Peribacillus simplex NBRC 15720 = DSM 1321: one gene and its partner. The protein of the gene in region 1 interacts with the protein of each later gene in a pairwise test. Links are inferred from orthologs where the notes say so. Each region holds a gene or a part of one and is shown in the gene's direction. Other genes may lie near its edges.

Evidence for each region.
Region 2: the proteins of rlmB (region 1) and tsaE interact in binary tests that used the Escherichia coli proteins (3 or more experiments, as listed by UniProt). The link is inferred for Peribacillus simplex NBRC 15720 = DSM 1321 from one-to-one orthologs.

What each region holds. Positions count from the first base shown.
Region 1 is NZ_CP017704.1:2,454,261-2,464,081, reverse strand. What follows is about bases 2,472-5,350. They hold rlmB (23S rRNA (guanosine(2251)-2'-O)-methyltransferase RlmB), read left to right. Parts: upstream 2,472-3,478; coding sequence 3,479-4,222; downstream 4,223-5,350. Other genes in these bases: sigH (RNA polymerase sporulation sigma factor SigH), read left to right, coding at 4,822-5,350; BS1321_RS11710 (NYN domain-containing protein), read left to right, coding at 4,227-4,736; BS1321_RS11720 (Mini-ribonuclease 3), read left to right, coding at 3,060-3,482; cysS (cysteine--tRNA ligase), read left to right, coding at 2,472-3,056. Outside these bases: gltX (glutamate--tRNA ligase), read left to right, coding at 1-631; cysE (serine O-acetyltransferase), read left to right, coding at 1,007-1,657; more of cysS, read left to right, coding at 1,659-2,471; more of sigH, read left to right, coding at 5,351-5,454; rpmG (50S ribosomal protein L33), read left to right, coding at 5,657-5,806; preprotein translocase subunit SecE, read left to right, coding at 5,858-6,040; transcription termination/antitermination protein NusG, read left to right, coding at 6,298-6,831; rplK (50S ribosomal protein L11), read left to right, coding at 7,006-7,431; rplA (50S ribosomal protein L1), read left to right, coding at 7,536-8,231; rplJ (50S ribosomal protein L10), read left to right, coding at 8,468-8,968; rplL (50S ribosomal protein L7/L12), read left to right, coding at 9,032-9,391; BS1321_RS11665 (class I SAM-dependent methyltransferase), read left to right, coding at 9,585-9,821. UniProt on the Escherichia coli protein: Specifically methylates the ribose of guanosine 2251 in 23S rRNA.
Region 2 is NZ_CP017704.1:2,267,484-2,277,207, reverse strand. Bases 2,942-5,723 are described here. They hold tsaE (tRNA (adenosine(37)-N6)-threonylcarbamoyltransferase complex ATPase subunit type 1 TsaE), read left to right. Parts: upstream 2,942-3,997; coding sequence 3,998-4,450; downstream 4,451-5,723. Other genes in these bases: tsaD (tRNA (adenosine(37)-N6)-threonylcarbamoyltransferase complex transferase subunit TsaD), read left to right, coding at 5,614-5,723; rimI (ribosomal protein S18-alanine N-acetyltransferase), read left to right, coding at 5,165-5,617; tsaB (tRNA (adenosine(37)-N6)-threonylcarbamoyltransferase complex dimerization subunit type 1 TsaB), read left to right, coding at 4,450-5,142. In the rest of the region: more of tsaD, read left to right, coding at 5,724-6,627; BS1321_RS10685 (ABC transporter ATP-binding protein), read right to left, coding at 6,907-8,826; cyclic pyranopterin monophosphate synthase MoaC, read left to right, coding at 8,960-9,466; BS1321_RS10675 (redox-sensing transcriptional repressor Rex), read left to right, coding at 9,500-9,724. UniProt on the Escherichia coli protein: Required for the formation of a threonylcarbamoyl group on adenosine at position 37 (t(6)A37) in tRNAs that read codons beginning with adenine.

The sequences.
Region 1 (9,821 bases):
TTTATTCAATTTCATTACATTACTAGGATGGTCTCCGGTCGGGGAAGAAGAGATTTTCACGAAGGAAGAATTCATTAATCTATTCGATGCTGATCGGTTGTCTAAATCACCTGCACTTTTCGATAAACAAAAGCTTACATGGATGAATAACCAATATGTGAAGCAATTGGACGGAAATCGTGCAGTGGAATTGTCAATGCCTCACTTAATTAAAGCCGGGAAGGTTTCAGCGACACTGACTGCCGAAGAAGAAGAGTGGGTACATGGGCTAGTTTCCCTTTTTCAAGAGCAGATGAGCTATGGAGCGGAAATAGTTGAGCTATCTGAACTATTTTTCAAGGATGAGGTCGTGTTCGAGGAAGAAGCTAAGGAAGTACTGGCTGAAGAACAGGTACCGGAAGTCATGAAAGCTTTCCTTCAGGAGATCGAAGGGCTTGAAGAATTTAACGCGGATGAAATCAAGAAATCGATTAAAGCCGTACAAAAAAGCACAGGTCATAAAGGGAAAAAATTATTTATGCCGATAAGGGCGGCCGTCACGGGTCAAACACATGGTCCTGACTTGCCTAAGGCGATTTCATTACTGGGCAAAGAAAAAATTAAACAGCGTATTCAGAGTATTTTATATTAACAATTTGTCGAAAATGTAATATAGTATTTAATAATCTTACAAAAGAACGCGTAGATGGGGAGAAGTAAGTAAACGAAGCTTTTTAGAGAGAACCATAACCTGCTGAAAGTGGTTCAAGCCTCTCGTTTTCTGAAATGCACCCTTGAGTCCTTTGCTGAACTAACCTATAGTAGGCACAGGCGGAATGTCCTCCGTTACAGGGATTAAAGTTGGGGATGGAAAAACAGGAAAAAGCTTTACCTGATTCTTACATTCCAAACAGAGTGGAACCGCGCTTTAAGCGTCTCTGTCTATTTGGACAGAGACGCTTTTTTATATGCTTTAAAAGCTTCAAAAGGGGATGTTGGAAAAGGACGGAACATAGGGGGAATCATTTTGTTAAAGATGTTTAAAGAGGATATCGAAGTGGTTTTTGATCAAGATCCTGCTGCGCGCAGCTATTTGGAAGTCATATTGACGTACGCGGGTTTACATGCAATTTGGAGTCATAGGATGGCTCACGCACTATTTAAGAAGAAATTCTTTTTCCTGGCAAGAAGTATATCTCAAATCAGTCGGTTTTTTACCGGAATTGAAATTCATCCAGGGGCTACCATTGGCCGTCGTTTCTTCATTGACCATGGAATGGGGATCGTCATTGGCGAAACTTGTGAGATTGGCGACAATGTATCTGTCTTTCAAGGTGTAACCCTTGGGGGGACAGGAAAGGAAAAGGGAAAACGACATCCTACGATAAAGGATAATGTGTTGATTGCTACAGGAGCAAAAGTGCTGGGTTCCATCACTGTTGGGGAAAACTCAAAAATCGGTGCAGGATCGGTCGTTTTAAAGGAAGTGCCGCCTAATTCTACAGTGGTGGGCATTCCAGGCAAAGTGGTCATTCAAGATGGCATCAAAATCAAAAAAGACCTAAATCATTCAGATCTTCCTGATCCAATCGCTGATCGCTTTAAGGAATTGGATAGTGAAATCAGGGCCTTAAGAGCGAAGTTGGCTGAGCAGAAGCAGGAAGAAAGGAGTCTATAATATGGCGATTAAAATATATAACACAGCTACAAGAAAAAAGGAAACCTTCGTCCCGATTGAAGAGGGAAAGGTGAAGATGTACGTATGCGGACCAACTGTCTATAATTACATTCATATTGGTAATGCAAGACCAGCAATCGTATTCGATGCAGTTCGTAGGTATTTGGATTACCGTGGTTATGATGTGCAATTCGTTTCGAACTTTACGGATGTGGATGATAAGCTGATTCGTGCGGCAAAAGAATTGGGGGAAGATGTCCCTACCATATCAGAGCGTTTCATCAAGGCTTATTTTGAAGACGTGTCAGCATTGGGTTGCAAAAAAGCGGATGCTCACCCAACCGTAATGGAGAACATGGATGCAATCATTGAATTCATCTCGGCATTAATTGAGAAAGGATTCGCTTATGAATCTGAAGGGGATGTGTATTACCGCACTCGTAAGTTTGAGGGGTATGGAAAACTTTCACATCAGTCCATCGATGAGCTGCGAGTGGGGGCACGTATTGAAATAGGGGAGAAAAAACAAGATGCCCTTGATTTTGCCCTTTGGAAAAAGGCCAAGGATGATGAAATATCTTGGGAGAGCCCATGGGGTAAGGGGCGTCCTGGCTGGCATATCGAATGCTCCGCAATGGTCAAAAAGTATTTGGGCGATACAATCGATATTCATGCAGGAGGTCAAGATCTGGCTTTCCCGCATCATGAAAATGAAATTGCACAATCCGAAGCATTGACGGGTAAAACGTTTGCGAATTATTGGATGCATAATGGGTATATAAATATTGAGAATGAAAAAATGTCTAAGTCCTTAGGCAATTTCGTCCTTGTGCATGACATCATTCAGAAGCATGATCCACAAGTGCTACGCTTCTTTATGTTATCTGTACATTACCGTCATCCCATCAATTATAGTGAAGAAGTGCTTGAAAATGTAAAAGCGTCCCTTGATCGCTTAAGGACATCATATCAAAACTTAAAGCATCGTCTTCAAGTAAGTGACGGATTGACTGAGAATAATGATGTTTGGTTGGAGAAGCTGAATGAATTACATGAACAATTCATTAAGGAAATGGACGATGATTTCAACACAGCTAATGCAATATCCATACTCTTTGAACTTTCCAAACAGGCAAATTATTACTTGATGGAGAAAAACACAGACAAGGAAGTGATTGAGGCTTTCCTTGATAAATTCAACAACTTATTTTCTGTCCTGGGTTTGTCTCTTGGAGAAGAGGGGCTATTGGATGAAGAAATTGAAGGGTTGATACAGCAGAGAATTCAAGCGCGGAAAGACCGCAACTTTGGGTTATCTGATGAAATTCGTGATCGCTTGAAAAACATGAATATCATATTAGAGGATACCCCTCAAGGTACAAGATGGAAAAGAGGGTAATTAATGCTTCATTACGATAGTAAGGTAGATGCAAAAATGCTGAACAGTCTTGCTTTAGCATATATAGGTGATGCTGTATACGAAACGTATATACGGCATCACCTCATTCAAAAAGGAGCGGTCAAGCCCAATCTACTTCACAAAAAAGCTACATCTTTTGTAGCTGCTAAAGCGCAAAATAAAATCATCCACTTTTTTCTGGAGTCAGATTGGTTATCGGAAGAGGAATCGGCTGTCGTTCGGCGCGGCCGAAATGCAAAATCCGGTTCGGTACCGAAGAATACAGATGTGCAAACATATCGCTACAGTACAGCCTTCGAGGCACTTATGGGATTTTTGTATTTATCAGGTCGAATAGAAAGAATGGAAGAACTCATCAAAAAATCCATTGAATACATTGAAGAAGAAAAGGGGAGTAACCCATGAGCGAAGAATATATCATTGGCAGAAACCCCGTATTGGAAGCACTTCGCTCCGAACGGGATATTAATAAAATCTGGATAGCCGAGGGCTCACAAAAAGGCTCGATGCAACCACTAATCGGTCTGGCGAAGGAAAAGAAGGTATTCGTGCAAATCGTACCGAAGAAAAAAATTGACCAAATGGCAGAAGGCATCCATCAAGGCGTTATCGCACAAGTGGCTGCATATGAATATGTGGAATTGGATGACCTATTCGCAAAAGCGGCTGAACGGGACGAAGCACCTTTTTTCATGATCCTTGATGAAGTTGAAGACCCGCATAATTTAGGTTCGATCATGAGGACGGCTGATGCAGTCGGGGCCCATGGAATCATCATACCAAAAAGAAGAGCGGTGGGCTTGACGGCAACAGTGGCAAAAGCTTCGACGGGTGCAATCGAATATATTCCGGTAGCTCGCGTTACAAATTTGGCAAGAGCAGTGGAAGAGTTGAAAGAGCGTGGGGTATGGATAGTCGGTACCGACGCGAAAGGCAGCGATGATTACCGTAACATGGATGGAAAGATGCCTATCGGACTTGTTATCGGCAGCGAAGGAAAAGGCATGGCCCGGTTAATGAAGGATAAATGTGATTTTCTCATCCGTCTCCCTATGGCAGGACAAGTAACTTCGTTAAATGCATCGGTAGCAGCCGGTTTATTGATGTATGAGGTTTATAGAAAAAGAAATCCCCTAGGGCAATGATGCAATGAATATTCTGTTGGTGGACGGTTATAACATTATTGGAGCTTGGCCGGAACTGAGAGAATTAAAAGAACGGGATCTTGCTGCTGCAAGAGATCGATTGATAGAAATGATGGCGGAATATCAAGCATTTACCGGATTCCGTGTAATTGTCGTATTTGACGCTCAATATGTTCAGGGAATTGCCCGCATATTCAAAAATCACAATGTTGATGTAATTTTTACAAAAGAAAATGAAACTGCGGATGAAAGAATAGAAAAGATGGCTATTGAACTGAATAATGTCAAAACGCAAATTCAAGTGGCAACTTCCGACTTCACGGAACAGTGGGTGATCTTTGGCCAAGGGGCCCTAAGGAAATCCGCTCGTGAACTGCTTATTGAAATGGAAGAAATTCAAGGCGAAATCAAGAAAGATGTAAGAAAAACAACGACGATAAGACCCGTGGCTAAAATTCCTTTAAGTGAAGAAGTGGCAGAAATTTTCGAAAAATGGCGCCGAGGTAAAATATGAACCATTGACGGGTAAAATTTACCTGCTGTATAATATTTCTATCTGAGTCAGGTCAGGGGGATATAATGTGGGTCTCAAATTCGGAATGAAGCTGAACGAAAAGTATCTGCAGTTTGAGGATGATGAATTGATAGGGTTGGTGCACACTGGAGACAGTGAAGCACTGGATTATTTGATCCAAAAGTATCGTAATTTTGTAAGAGCGAAGGCAAGGACTTATTTCTTGATTGGTGCCGATAAGGAAGACATCGTGCAAGAAGGTATGATTGGTTTATATAAAGCAGTCCGTGATTTTAAAGGGGATAAGTTATCTTCTTTTAAAGCATTTGCAGAACTATGCATTACAAGGCAGATCATTACAGCTATCAAAACAGCAACACGTCAAAAACATATTCCGCTCAATTCCTATGTTTCCCTGGACAAGCCCATTTATGATGAGGAATCGGACCGAACTCTAATGGATATTATATCGGGTACGAAAGTTTTGGACCCGGAAGAACTGATCATCAACCAAGAAGAGTTTGACGATATCGAATTAAAGATGGCCGAGCTCCTGAGTGATCTTGAGAGAAAAGTGTTAGCTCTTTACCTGGATGGGCAAACCTACCAAGAAATTTCGGAAGAGTTGAACCGGCATGTTAAGTCAATCGACAACGCCCTTCAGCGGGTGAAAAGAAAGCTCGAGCGCTATCTGGAAGTAAGGGAAATCAGTTTATAATCCCTCCGCTTTTTCCGCTTAATTTCATCTGTCCCTTCTCCACATGGAAGTTTATTATTCACTAAGATTTTTTAATGGATGTTAAGTAAACCTATGTTTTGATTTCCGGTGTCCATAATGGGCTAAACCCGCTTTGATATTGACAATAAAAAACAGTCGTGATAAGGTTTTATGGATATAGTAGATAGGATAGGTGTATCTAATGCGAAAAAAAATAGTTCTTGCCTGCACTGATTGCGGTTCAAGGAATTATAGTTATGAGAGCAAACAATCGACAAGCGGCGAACGACTGGAAATCAAGAAATTTTGCAGTACGTGCAACTCACACTCGATTCATAAAGAAACGAAATAACCGTTTTATAAATAGATTGACAGAAGCTTCTAATGCTTGGAGGATACATTCATGAAACGTTTTACCGAATTTTTCAGCGGAGTAGCTCGCGAAATGCAAAAGGTAAGCTGGCCGAAACGCAAGGAGCTTACCAAATATACAATCGTGGTAGTAACGACTGTAGTGTTTATGGCTTTATTCTTTACAGTGGTCGATTTGGGCATTTCTGAATTAATTCGCTTGGTTATTGAATAAGAGATTCGAAAATAAGGTATAATAGTGATAGAATAATATGTGTCAGCAGAAAAGCCCGGAAACGGGTTTTTTAATTTGTCTTTTTTAAGAAGTGAAGAAGATCAAAATCGAGCACTGCTGTAATATGAATCATCACAATATATTCTAGCTAAGTCGGGTTGACGCCGGTATGGTTTTTTGGCTAAAACGTTCAAAGATAAAGATTAATAAAGAAAATGATTGATTGCAGGGAGGGAAGGACGATAAAGTCCTAACACATGGAAAAGAATTGGTATGTAGTTCACACCTATTCAGGTTACGAGAACAAAGTTAAGGCTAACTTGGAAAAACGTGTTGAAACTATGGGGATGGAAGACAAGATCTTTCGCGTTGTAGTTCCAGAAGAAGAAGAAACAGAAGTGAAAGATGGCAAAAAGAAAGTGACCAAAAAGAAAGTGTTTCCAGGTTATGTATTGGTTGAGATCATCATGACGGATGATTCATGGTATGTTGTCCGGAATACGCCTGGCGTAACAGGTTTCGTAGGTTCATCTGGAGCTGGGTCAAAACCGACTGCATTGCTGCCGGAAGAAATTGAAGTCGTTCTTAAACGAATGGGCGTAGATGAAAGTAAAATCGAAGTTGATTTTGAACTCGGTGATACGGTTCAAGTTAAAGAAGGACCATTTGCAACCTTTGCAGGGCCGATTGAAGAACTTGATAAAGACAAAGGGAAAGTAAGGGTCCTAGTCAATATGTTCGGTCGTGATACACCGGTTGAACTTGATTTTAATCAGGTGGAAAAATTATAAACGGAAAAAAACTTGAAATTGCCTTTTGAAAGTGGTAAAATTTCAAAGGTCAGTATGTTTCAATTTTTAGGCCTCAACGATACAAGCATTCTTTATTAATATATAAAGAATTCAAGATGAGTGGGAGGGTATTACCCTATTACCACATCACGGACTTATAAGGAGGTGTGTCTCGTGGCTAAAAAAGTAATTAAAATGGTTAAATTGCAAATTCCTGCTGGTAAAGCGAATCCTGCACCGCCGGTCGGTCCTGCATTAGGTCAAGCTGGTGTAAACATCATGGGATTCTGTAAGGAGTTCAACGCTCGTACAGCAGATCAAGCTGGTCTAATTATTCCTGTTGAAATCACGGTATTTGAAGACCGTTCATTTACATTCATTACAAAAACTCCACCGGCTGCAGTATTGCTTAAGAAAGTAGCTGGTATCGAGTCTGGTTCTGGTGAACCTAACCGTAAAAAAGTTGCTACAGTCAAGCGTGATCAAGTGCGCGAGATTGCTGAAACTAAAATGCCTGACCTAAACGCTGCAAGCGTTGAAGCTGCAATGCGTATGGTTGAAGGTACTGCTCGCAGCATGGGTATTGTCATCGAAGACTAATCCATGTAATTGCTATTTGTTTCTACGGGGTTGCGATTGATACTCGCAACCTTTATTCGTGGGAGGTCATTCCGTTAAAACCACAATTTAGGAGGATTTATATCATGGCGAAAAAAGGTAAAAAGTATCTTGAAGCAGCTAAGCTTGTAGAAGTTTCTAAGGCTTATGCTGTAACTGAAGCAATCGAAGTTGCTAAAAAAGCAAACTTCGCAAAATTCGATGCGACTGTTGAAGTTGCTTTCCGTTTAGGTGTAGACCCTAAGAAAGCTGACCAACAAATTCGTGGAGCTGTTGTGCTTCCGAATGGTACTGGTAAAACTCAACGCGTATTAGTGTTCGCTAAAGGCGAAAAAGCAAAAGAAGCGGAAGCTGCTGGTGCTGACTACGTTGGCGAATCTGACTTCATCAACAAAATCCAACAAGGATGGTTCGAATTCGATGTAATCGTAGCGACTCCAGACATGATGGGTGAAGTTGGTAAACTTGGCCGTGTATTAGGACCTAAAGGATTAATGCCTAACCCTAAAACTGGTACAGTAACATTCGACGTAACGAAAGCTGTTAATGAAATCAAAGCTGGTAAAGTTGAATACCGCGTAGATAAAGCTGGTAACATCCACGCTCCAATCGGTAAAGTATCTTTCGAAGATGCTAAACTAGTGGAAAACTTCACGACTATCTATGATACATTAATGAAAGTTAAACCTGCGGCTGCTAAAGGGACTTACATGAAAAACGTTTCTGTAACAACTACTATGGGCCCTGGCGTGAAAGTTGATCCTTCTACTTTCAATAAATAATTGACATTCCAAAACTATTATTGTTATAATAAGTTTTGTTGTGAATAAATGAATATCATTTGTACCGTAGACAGTAGGTGCTCGTTACGAGCTTAATTCCCTGCCGAGGTAATTCGATAATAATAGTCCTTGACTATGACTTTTGAAATTACTGCCTTCATGTCTGCAATAGAGATGAAGGCTTTTTCTTTGAAACGGTATAAATGTTTTCAAGCAAATCTACAGGAGGTGTAAGGATGAACGCAATTATTGAACAAAAGCAAAAAATCGTTGCTGAGATTACTGATAAATTAACTGCAAGCCAATCAACAGTAGTTGTTGACTACCGTGGATTGACTGTTGCTGAATTAACAGAACTTCGTAAGCAACTTCGTGAAGCTGGCGTTGAGTTTAAAGTTTACAAAAACTCTATGACTCGTCGTGCTGCGGAAAGTGCTGAACTTAGCGCTTTGAACGAATCATTAACAGGACCAAACGCAATTGCATTCTCAACTGAAGATGTTATTGCGCCAGCAAAAATCCTTAACGATTTTGCGAAAAAACATGAAGCTTTAGAAATCAAAGCTGGAGTTATCGAAGGAAATGTTGCAACTGCTGAAGAAATTAAAGCTCTTGCAGAACTACCTTCACGCGAAGGCCTACTTTCAATGCTACTCAGCGTGCTACAAGCACCTATGCGCGGACTTGCTCTTGCTACAAAAGCAGTTGCAGATCAAAAAGAAGAACAAGGCGCGTAAGCTAATCGCTTATTTAGCCTATTGATTCAAAAAAAAACCAACCATTTCGAGGAGGAAATAAAAATGACTAAAGATCAAATCTTAGAAGCAGTTAAAAACATGACTGTTTTAGAATTAAACGACCTTGTAAAAGCAATCGAAGAAGAATTTGGCGTAACTGCTGCTGCACCTGTAGCTGTAGCTGCTGCTGGTGGCGCTGCTGCTGAAGAGCAAACTGAGTTTGATGTAATCCTTACATCTGCTGGAGATCAAAAAATCAAAGTTATCAAAGCTGTACGTGAAGTAACAGGTCTTGGACTTAAAGAAGCAAAAGAACTTGTTGACAACACTCCAAAAGCAATCAAAGAAGGCGCTTCTAAAGAAGAAGCTGAAGAAGTTAAAGCTAAACTTGAAGAAGTTGGAGCTGGCGTTGAAGTTAAGTAATCTTGCATAAACAAAAAGCTCGCTATCACTGGCGGGCTTTTTTTCTTCATTTTAAAGAAATGACGAAAAAAAGCCGTTAATGGTTTGATTAAAGGGTTTAGTTTTTCAAACATTCCGGCGTGCAAGCATCCATTCTTCAATTCTCTTCTCTCATTAAATCTTCAATATTCCTTTCTGATAGGGGGAGATGACTCTGACAGAGCATTACTACTCACATAAACCGGATGTCGTAAGTAATCCGAAATTTTGGGATTTCACATTAAAGGGACGTGCCTTTCGCTTTAAAAGTGATAATGGTGTTTTTTCGAAAAAGGAAGTTGATTTCGGATCGCGTCTTTTGGTTGAGAGTTTTAACCTTAATGAAGCTGTGGAAGGAGATATTCTCGATGTTGGTTGCGGTTATGGCCCAATCGGAATATCGATTGCGGCA
Region 2 (9,724 bases), 190 kb from region 1 along the record:
AGTTTTGAATGAGTAATTCATTCAGATAGGAAAGATAAACATCACGATGTGATGGATTCTTTCTGCTTTGTTCCTTGAAAACTAGATAATAGATAGAAGGCAATTAATTTTTTTCAAAGCATCTGTAAGATCTTTTTTAACGGTTAAGTTAGAAAGGGCGCACGGTGGATGCCTTGGCACTAGGAGCCGATGAAGGACGGGACTAACACCGATATGCTTCGGGGAGCTGTAAGTAAGCTTTGATCCGGAGATTTCCGAATGGGGAAACCCACTGTTCGTAATGGAACAGTATCTTTACCTGAATACATAGGGTACTGAAGGCAGACCCGGGGAACTGAAACATCTAAGTACCCGGAGGAAGAGAAAGCAAATGCGATTTCCTGAGTAGCGGCGAGCGAAACGGAATTAGCCCAAACCAAGAGGCTTGCCTCTTGGGGTTGTAGGACACTCAACATGGAGTTACAAAGGAACGGGGTAAATGAAGTGATCTGGAAAGGTCCGTCAAAGAAGGTAAAAACCCTGTAGTTGAAACTTCGTTCCCTCCTGAGTGGATCCTGAGTACGGCGGGACACGAGAAATCCCGTCGGAAGCAGGGAGGACCATCTCCCAAGGCTAAATACTCCCTAGTGACCGATAGTGAACCAGTACCGTGAGGGAAAGGTGAAAAGCACCCCGGAAGGGGAGTGAAATAGATCCTGAAACCGTGTGCCTACAAGTAGTCAAAGCCCGTTAATGGGTAATGGCGTGCCTTTTGTAGAATGAACCGGCGAGTTACGATTTCATGCGAGGTTAAGTTGATAAGACGGAGCCGCAGCGAAAGCGAGTCTGAATAGGGCGAATGAGTATGAGGTCGTAGACCCGAAACCAGGTGATCTACCCATGTCCAGGGTGAAGTTCAGGTAACACTGAATGGAGGCCCGAACCCACGCACGTTGAAAAGTGCGGGGATGAGGTGTGGGTAGCGGAGAAATTCCAATCGAACCTGGAGATAGCTGGTTCTCTCCGAAATAGCTTTAGGGCTAGCCTCAAGATGAGAGTATTGGAGGTAGAGCACTGATTGGACTAGGGGCCCCCAACGGGTTACCGAATTCAGTCAAACTCCGAATGCCAAATACTTATTCTTGGGAGTCAGACTGCGAGTGATAAGATCCGTAGTCGAAAGGGAAACAGCCCAGACCACCAGCTAAGGTCCCAAAGTATACGTTAAGTGGAAAAGGATGTGGAGTTGCTTAGACAACCAGGATGTTGGCTCAGAAGCAGCCACCATTTAAAGAGTGCGTAATAGCTCACTGGTCGAGTGACTCCGCGCCGAAAATGTACCGGGGCTAAACGTATCACCGAAGCTGTGGATTGACACCGTATGGTGTCGATGGTAGGAGAGCGTTCTAAGGGCGTTGAAGTCAGACCGGAAGGACTGGTGGAGCGCTTAGAAGTGAGAATGCCGGTATGAGTAGCGAAAGAAGGGTGAGAATCCCTTCCACCGAATGCCTAAGGTTTCCTGAGGAAGGCTCGTCCGCTCAGGGTTAGTCGGGACCTAAGCCGAGGCCGAAAGGCGTAGGCGATGGACAACAGGTTGATATTCCTGTACCACCTATACATCGTTTGAACGATGGGGGGACGCAGAAGGATAGGGTAAGCGCGCTGTTGGATATGCGCGTCCAAGCAGTTAGGCCGGAAACGAGGCAAATCCCGTTTCCATTAAGGCGGAGCTGTGATGGCGAGGGAAATATAGTACCGAAGTTCCTGATTCCACGCTGCCAAGAAAAGCCTCTAGTGAGATGTAAGGTGCCCGTACCGCAAACCGACACAGGTAGGCGAGGAGAGAATCCTAAGGTGTGCGAGAGAACTCTCGTTAAGGAACTCGGCAAAATGACCCCGTAACTTCGGGAGAAGGGGTGCTTTTTAGGGTGAATAGCCCAGAAAAGCCGCAGTGAATAGGCCCAGGCGACTGTTTAGCAAAAACACAGGTCTCTGCGAAGCCGCAAGGCGAAGTATAGGGGCTGACACCTGCCCGGTGCTGGAAGGTTAAGGGGAGAGGTTAGCGCAAGCGAAGCTTTGAACCGAAGCCCCAGTAAACGGCGGCCGTAACTATAACGGTCCTAAGGTAGCGAAATTCCTTGTCGGGTAAGTTCCGACCCGCACGAAAGGTGTAACGATCTGGGCACTGTCTCAACGAGAGACTCGGTGAAATTATAGTACCTGTGAAGATGCAGGTTACCCGCGACAGGACGGAAAGACCCCGTGGAGCTTTACTGCAGCCTGATATTGAATTTTGGTACAGCTTGTACAGGATAGGTAGGAGCCTGAGAAGCCGGAGCGCTAGCTTCGGTGGAGGCGTTGGTGGGATACTACCCTGGCTGTATTGAAATTCTAACCCGCGCCCCTTATCGGGGTGGGAGACAGTGTCAGGTGGGCAGTTTGACTGGGGCGGTCGCCTCCTAAAGAGTAACGGAGGCGCCCAAAGGTTCCCTCAGAATGGTTGGAAATCATTCGTAGAGTGTAAAGGCACAAGGGAGCTTGACTGCGAGACCTACAAGTCGAGCAGGGACGAAAGTCGGGCTTAGTGATCCGGTGGTTCCGCATGGAAGGGCCATCGCTCAACGGATAAAAGCTACCCCGGGGATAACAGGCTTATCTCCCCCAAGAGTCCACATCGACGGGGAGGTTTGGCACCTCGATGTCGGCTCATCGCATCCTGGGGCTGTAGTCGGTCCCAAGGGTTGGGCTGTTCGCCCATTAAAGCGGTACGCGAGCTGGGTTCAGAACGTCGTGAGACAGTTCGGTCCCTATCCGTCGCGGGCGCAGGAAATTTGAGAGGAGCTGTCCTTAGTACGAGAGGACCGGGATGGACGCACCGCTGGTGTACCAGTTGTCTTGCCAAAGGCATAGCTGGGTAGCTACGTGCGGACGGGATAAGTGCTGAAAGCATCTAAGCATGAAGCCCCCCTCAAGATGAGATTTCCCATGGCGCAAGCTAGTAAGATCCCTGAAAGATGATCAGGTTGATAGGTCAGAGGTGGAAGCGTGGCGACATGTGGAGCTGACTGATACTAATAGATCGAGGACTTAACCAACGCTTTAAAAAAATGAAATACCTTCTTATTATCTAGTTTTGAAGGAACAACGTTCCTTTTATGTTTGGTGGCGATAGCGAAGAGGTCACACCCGTTCCCATTCCGAACACGGCAGTTAAGCTCTTCAGCGCCGATGGTAGTTGGGGGTTTCCCCCTGTGAGAGTAGGACGCCGCCAAGCTATAATCTTTGTATTCTTTTTGAGTAAATGGGAATACTTAATTTATAAAAGTAACATTTATACCGTCGCGGGGTGGAGCAGTCCGGTAGCTCGTCGGGCTCATAACCCGAAGGTCGCAGGTTCAAATCCTGTCCCCGCAATCATGAAAAAAACGAAACTTAGGTTTCGTTTTTTTGTTTTATCTGAAATACCTTCTAATATTATCTAGTTTTGAAGGAATGAAATTTTCTTCTTGCATTCTGATCTCATACATGATATGATAATGGATGTAATGTAAAAAAGATATAATGTTTGGTGGCGATAGCGAAGAGGTCACACCCGTTCCCATTCCGAACACGGCAGTTAAGCTCTTCAGCGCCGATGGTAGTTGGGGGTTTCCCCCTGTGAGAGTAGGACGCCGCCAAGCTATAATCTTTGTATTCTTTTTGAGTAAATGGGAATACTTAATTTATAAAAGTAACATTTATACCGTCGCGGGGTGGAGCAGTCCGGTAGCTCGTCGGGCTCATAACCCGAAGGTCGCAGGTTCAAATCCTGTCCCCGCAATCATGAAAAAAACGAAACTTAGGTTTCGTTTTTTTGTTTTATCTGAAATTCGAATAATTATGTCCCTAACTTATTTGTTTCTTCTTTTGAAACAAGGTAAACTACATATAGAATGGTTGTTGTTCCATAATATTGCGTTTATGGTACTCGACATGAACTATAGGACGTTTTCCTAATAATGATAAAGGTGATTGATATATGCAACATGTTGAATTGATTTCTCAGAATGAGGAAGAAACAGCGCAATTTGCGCATAAATTGGCACAAAAGCTTTCGAGTGGAGATGTGCTGGCTTTAGAAGGTGACTTGGGTGCAGGGAAGACGGCATTCACAAAAGTGCTGGCTAAAGGATTAGGTGTTACCAGAATGGTGAATAGCCCTACCTTTACTATAATAAAGGAGTACATGGGTCGCTTGCCTTTATATCATATGGATGTCTATAGGGTAAGTGAATCCGAAGAAGATTTAGGCTTTGATGAATATTTTGATGGTTATGGTGTGACTGTCGTTGAATGGGCCCATTTAATAAAGGATCACCTTCCAGAGGAAATCTTGACCATTTATATTTATCGTCTGGGCGATACAAGCAGGCGTATTGTTTTGGAAGCCAAAGGCGAACGATATGTAAAGTTATGTAAGGAGATTATTTGATGAAGGTTTTAGCTATAGATACATCGAATTTTACATTAGGGATTGCACTGGTTAACGGGAGTCAAGTAATTGGCGAGTATACGACGAACTTAAAGAAAAATCATTCGGTGCGGGTAATGCCAGCAATTGAAACGTTGCTGAGGGATTGTGATACTAAACCGAAGGAATTGACTAAGATAGTGGTCGCTCAAGGTCCAGGCTCCTATACAGGGGTCAGGATTGGAGTGACGATTGCGAAAAGCTTGGCCTGGACGCTTCAGATTCCGTTATCAGGTGTTTCCAGCTTAGAGGTTTTAGCTGCTAATGGACGTTATTTTAACGGGTTGATATCTCCCTTATTCGATGCAAGAAGAGGGCAGATTTATACTGGATTATATGAAATGGAAAAGGATTCTCTAAAGACAGTCATTGAAGATTGTAATATACTATCCTCTGATTGGGCGATTCAATTGAAGGAATTAAATCGTCCTGTTTTATTTGTTGGTCAAGATGTGGACATCCATCGGGATGCAATTACGGATGCATTAGGCGAATTAGCGGTATTTGCTCCAGTACAGTCATATAATTCAAGGCCAAGCGAACTGGCCTTTATTGGCCTTGATAAGACTGAAGTGGATGTTCACCAGTTTGTACCGAATTATATCCGGATGGCTGAAGCAGAAGCTAAGTGGCTTGAACAGCAGGGGAAATAAACAAGGAAAGCGACCGATTATTATGAGTAAAACATTGACGTTCCGAAAGATGAATACGGAAGATATCGACCAAGTGCTTAATGTGGAAAAGCAGTCCTTTACTTTACCTTGGAGCCGGGAAGCCTTTTTTAATGAATTGAATCATAATCAATATGCTGTATACATGGTGATAGAGGATGAAGGGAACATTGCCGGTTATTGCGGTGCATGGATCGTCATTGATGAATCGCACATTACCAATATAGCGATATTACCTGAATACCGAGGGCAAAAGCTTGGAGAAGCTTTGCTCAGGAAGATGATTGAAATCTCCATTTCGATGGGTGTGGTGAGGATGACGCTTGAGGTCCGTGTCAGTAATGCAGTAGCCATTTCGCTTTATGAAAAACTAGGTTTCCAAAAGGGTGGAATCCGAAAAAATTATTATACAGACAATCAAGAAGATGCTTATGTTATGTGGGTGAATTTTTCATGAAAAAAGATCAATTTATATTAGGAATTGAAACGAGCTGCGATGAAACTGCGGCAGCTGTCATAAAAAATGGAACGGAGATACTGAGTAATGTCGTGGCTTCACAAATCGAAAGCCATAAACGTTTTGGCGGTGTCGTCCCAGAAATAGCATCCCGTCATCATGTAGAACAAATTACGATTGTTCTTGAAGAAGCACTGCTACAAGCCGGTGTTACATATGAAGACTTGGATGCCATTGCCGTTACAGAAGGTCCCGGACTTGTAGGGGCACTATTAATAGGTGTGAATGCGGCGAAGGCTGTAGCTTTCGCACATGGAATCCCGATTGTCGGTACGCATCATATCGCGGGTCATATCTATGCAAATCGACTTATTCAGGAGATCGAATATCCTGCGCTTTCTTTGGTCGTTTCGGGAGGTCATACGGAATTGGTGCTTTTAGAAGAACCGGGTTCGTTCAAGGTGATAGGGGAGACGCGGGATGATGCAGCAGGAGAGGCGTATGATAAAGTGGCTCGAACCTTGGGGCTCCCTTATCCTGGTGGGCCTCATATCGATAGGCTTGCACAAGAAGGCTCACCATCTTTGAAACTGCCTCGGGCATGGTTGGATGGCAGCTATGACTTTTCTTTCAGCGGGTTGAAATCAGCTGTGATCAACACTTTGCATAATGCAGAACAGCGCGGGGAAAAAATTGAACCTAAAGATTTAGCTGCAAGTTTCCAAGCAAGCGTCATAGAAGTGCTTGTAATGAAAGCTGTAAAGGCTGCAAAGGAATATAATGTGAAGCAGGTATTGCTTGCTGGAGGAGTTGCGGCAAATAAAGGCCTTAGGGAAGCATTAACGGAAGCTTTTAATGATTTACCTATGGATATATCCATTCCGCCCCTCTATCTTTGTACGGACAATGCCGCCATGATCGGTGCTGCTGGCAGTGTCATGTTTGAAAAGGGAAAACGATCTGGTTTGGACTTGAACGGAAATCCTGGATTGGATATAGAAGCATTTTAATTGACGAGAAGGCAGGATCCCAAACTTCGGAATCCTGTCTTTTTTGTCCTGTTAATAAAAAAATAGAATATTCTGTGGATAAAGTTTTTTTGATAATCATAATGCATGTGTATAAAGTGGTGTTTTTGTGGATAAGTGGATATGTTTCTGTGGATAATGTGTATAACTCAAATTAATGGCTAATGAGCGGTAAGTGATTTGTTAACAAGTTTGTGGATAACTTTCGTGAAACAGTTTAATTGGAAAAGAAAAGACCGAGTCATTTGACTCGGTCAATTGTCATTCTTCCAGTTCAGCCCATTCTTCGAGAAGCTGGTCCAAACTTTCCTGTGCATTATCAAGCTTTGCTTGGACTTCCATTACTTTTTCGTGATCCTGGAAAACATTTGGATCACAAAGGAGGTCATTATATTCGTTTATTTCGGTTTCAAGAAGCTCCATGGCTGTCTCGATTTCCTCAATGCGACGTTTTCGCTGGCGTTCAGCTTTTTTTGCTTCTTTATCAATTTTGTAATTTGTTTTTTCTACGGCTGTATCTAATGTTTTCGCCTGATCCTGCTGTTCAAGTGCTTGGATTTCCGCTTGCTCCTGTTTCTTCTCTAAATAGTAATCATAATCACCGAGGAATTCTTCATTGCCGTCTTTGGAGAGTTCTATCACTTTCGTTGCTATCCGATTTATGAAATAACGGTCATGTGAAACGAATAGAATAGTTCCCGGATAATCGATCAATGCGTTTTCAAGCACCAATTTACTATCGAGGTCCAAATGGTTTGTTGGTTCATCAAGAATTAAAAAATTCCCTTTTTCCATCATCATTTTGGCTAGCGCAAGCCGAGCCTTTTCGCCCCCGCTTAGTGTGGAAACGATTTTCAAAACATCGTCCCCGCTAAATAGGAAATTACCGAGTACGGTGCGAATGTCCTTTTCCGGTTTAAGGGGATAGTCGTCCCATAATTCATTGAGTACGCGTTTATTGGAAACAAGGTTAGCTTGTTCTTGATCGTAGTAGCTGACTTCTACGTTCGTTCCAAAACGGAAGTCCCCAGAAAGTGCAGGCAGATTAGAGATGATCGTTTTCAGTAACGTTGATTTTCCGACTCCATTTGGGCCAACAAGAGCTATGCTCTCTCCTTTTGTCATCCGGGAATTTATATTCTTTGATACAGTTTCCCCTTCGTATCCGATAGCCAGGTCCTGAAGGTGGAGTACTTCATTTCCGCTTTGCCTTTCAATTTGAAAAGAAAAATTCGCGGATTTTTCATCACCTTGCGGCTTGTCCAATAGATCCATCTTTTCGAGCTGTTTGCGTCTGCTTTGTGCTCTTTTCGTGGTGGAAGCCCTTGTGATATTACGTTGGACAAAGTCGCGAAGCTTTTCAATTTCCCCTTGTTGCTTCTCGAACAGTTTCATGTCCCGCTCATAATCTTCCGCTTTTCCCTCTAGGTAAGAACTATAATTACCATGGTATTTTTTCATGTTATTCCGGGAAATCTCATATACCAGGTTTACTACTTTATCTAAAAAATAACGGTCATGGGAAACAATAAGGACAGCTCCCTGGTAGCTTTGTAAATATTGTTCAAGCCAAGAGAGGGTTTCGATATCCAAATGGTTCGTCGGCTCATCCAGAATCAATATATCCGGTTTCCTTAAAAGCAGTTTTCCTAATGCAAGCCTTGTTTTTTGCCCACCGCTTAAAGTGGAAATTGGGGTAGAATAGTCAAAGTCAGCAAACTGAAGTCCATGCAATACGGAACGGATATCCGCTTCATATTGATAACCGCCCTTCTCTTTGAATGCCACCATCAAAGTGTCGTATTCATTCAGCACTTTTTGGTAAATTGTTTCGTTTTCAAAGATGTCAGGTCTGGCCATATCAGCCTCAAGGCGACGCAGTTCCTTTTCTTGCTCTATAAGGTCCGTGAATACAGTCAGCATCTCATCCCAAATGGTCAGTTCGGATTCCAATCCCGTATCCTGGGCCATATAGCCGATGGTGACGCCTTTTGGTTTGATTATTTCACCGCCATCATGGGAAAGCTGCCCGGCTATGATTTTTAGCAAAGTGGATTTACCGGCGCCATTTCGGCCGACAAGTGCAATTCGATCTTTATTTTGAACTTCGAGCTTCATATTTGATAAAATAAGTTCAGCTCCATAATATTTCGATAGTTGATTGATTTGTAATAAAATCATAGATTTCACCTCAATTGATTATTGTTAGTGTAACGTATTTTAGTTATTATCGGCAACAGCTTGGTTCCAAGCTAAAAGAAAAGCTGTTACATAAAGTGGAATAATAGTGTATGATTTAGGAGGGGTTACTTAAATGGGAAACTTAACGCATTTTAATGAACAGGGCAGGGCCAAAATGGTCGATGTGAGTGCTAAGCCTGAAACAACCCGGACGGCAGTAGCTCAATCGAGCATTTTATTGAATGATGAAATATATGAATTGGTCACGAACCAGAAAATGAAAAAAGGTGATGTACTGGCTGTTGCACAAGTTGCAGGAATAATGGCCAGCAAAAATACATCCAATATAATTCCGATGTGCCATCCCATTGCTCTGCAAGGGGTCAATATAGCCTTTGATTGGGAAAAAGAAGAACAAGGATATAGGCTTAGGATTGAAACGGAAGCTAAGACAAAAGGGAGTACAGGTGTTGAAATGGAAGCGTTAACAGCTGCATCCGTGACTGCCTTGACTGTTTATGACATGTGTAAGGCCCTTGATAAGGGAATGGTGATCGGGCCTACATTCTTAGTGGAGAAAACAGGCGGAGTTTCCAGTAACGATTATAAAAGACAAGTAAAACAAACAGATAGAGATTAAGTTGAAAAGCATGTGTGAAGGCGGGGAAGAACAATGAACCATGACCCAAAGATACCGCAGGCGACAGCCAAAAGGTTGCCATTGTATTATCGATTTTTAAAGAACTTACATTCCTCAGGCAAACAAAGAGTTTCTTCGGCAGAGCTAAGCGAAGCTGTAAAAGTGGATTCTGCTACCATTCGCCGTGATTTTTCCTACTTTGGCGCGCTTGGGAAAAAAGGCTACGGCTACAATGTCAATTATTTATTATCCTTCTTT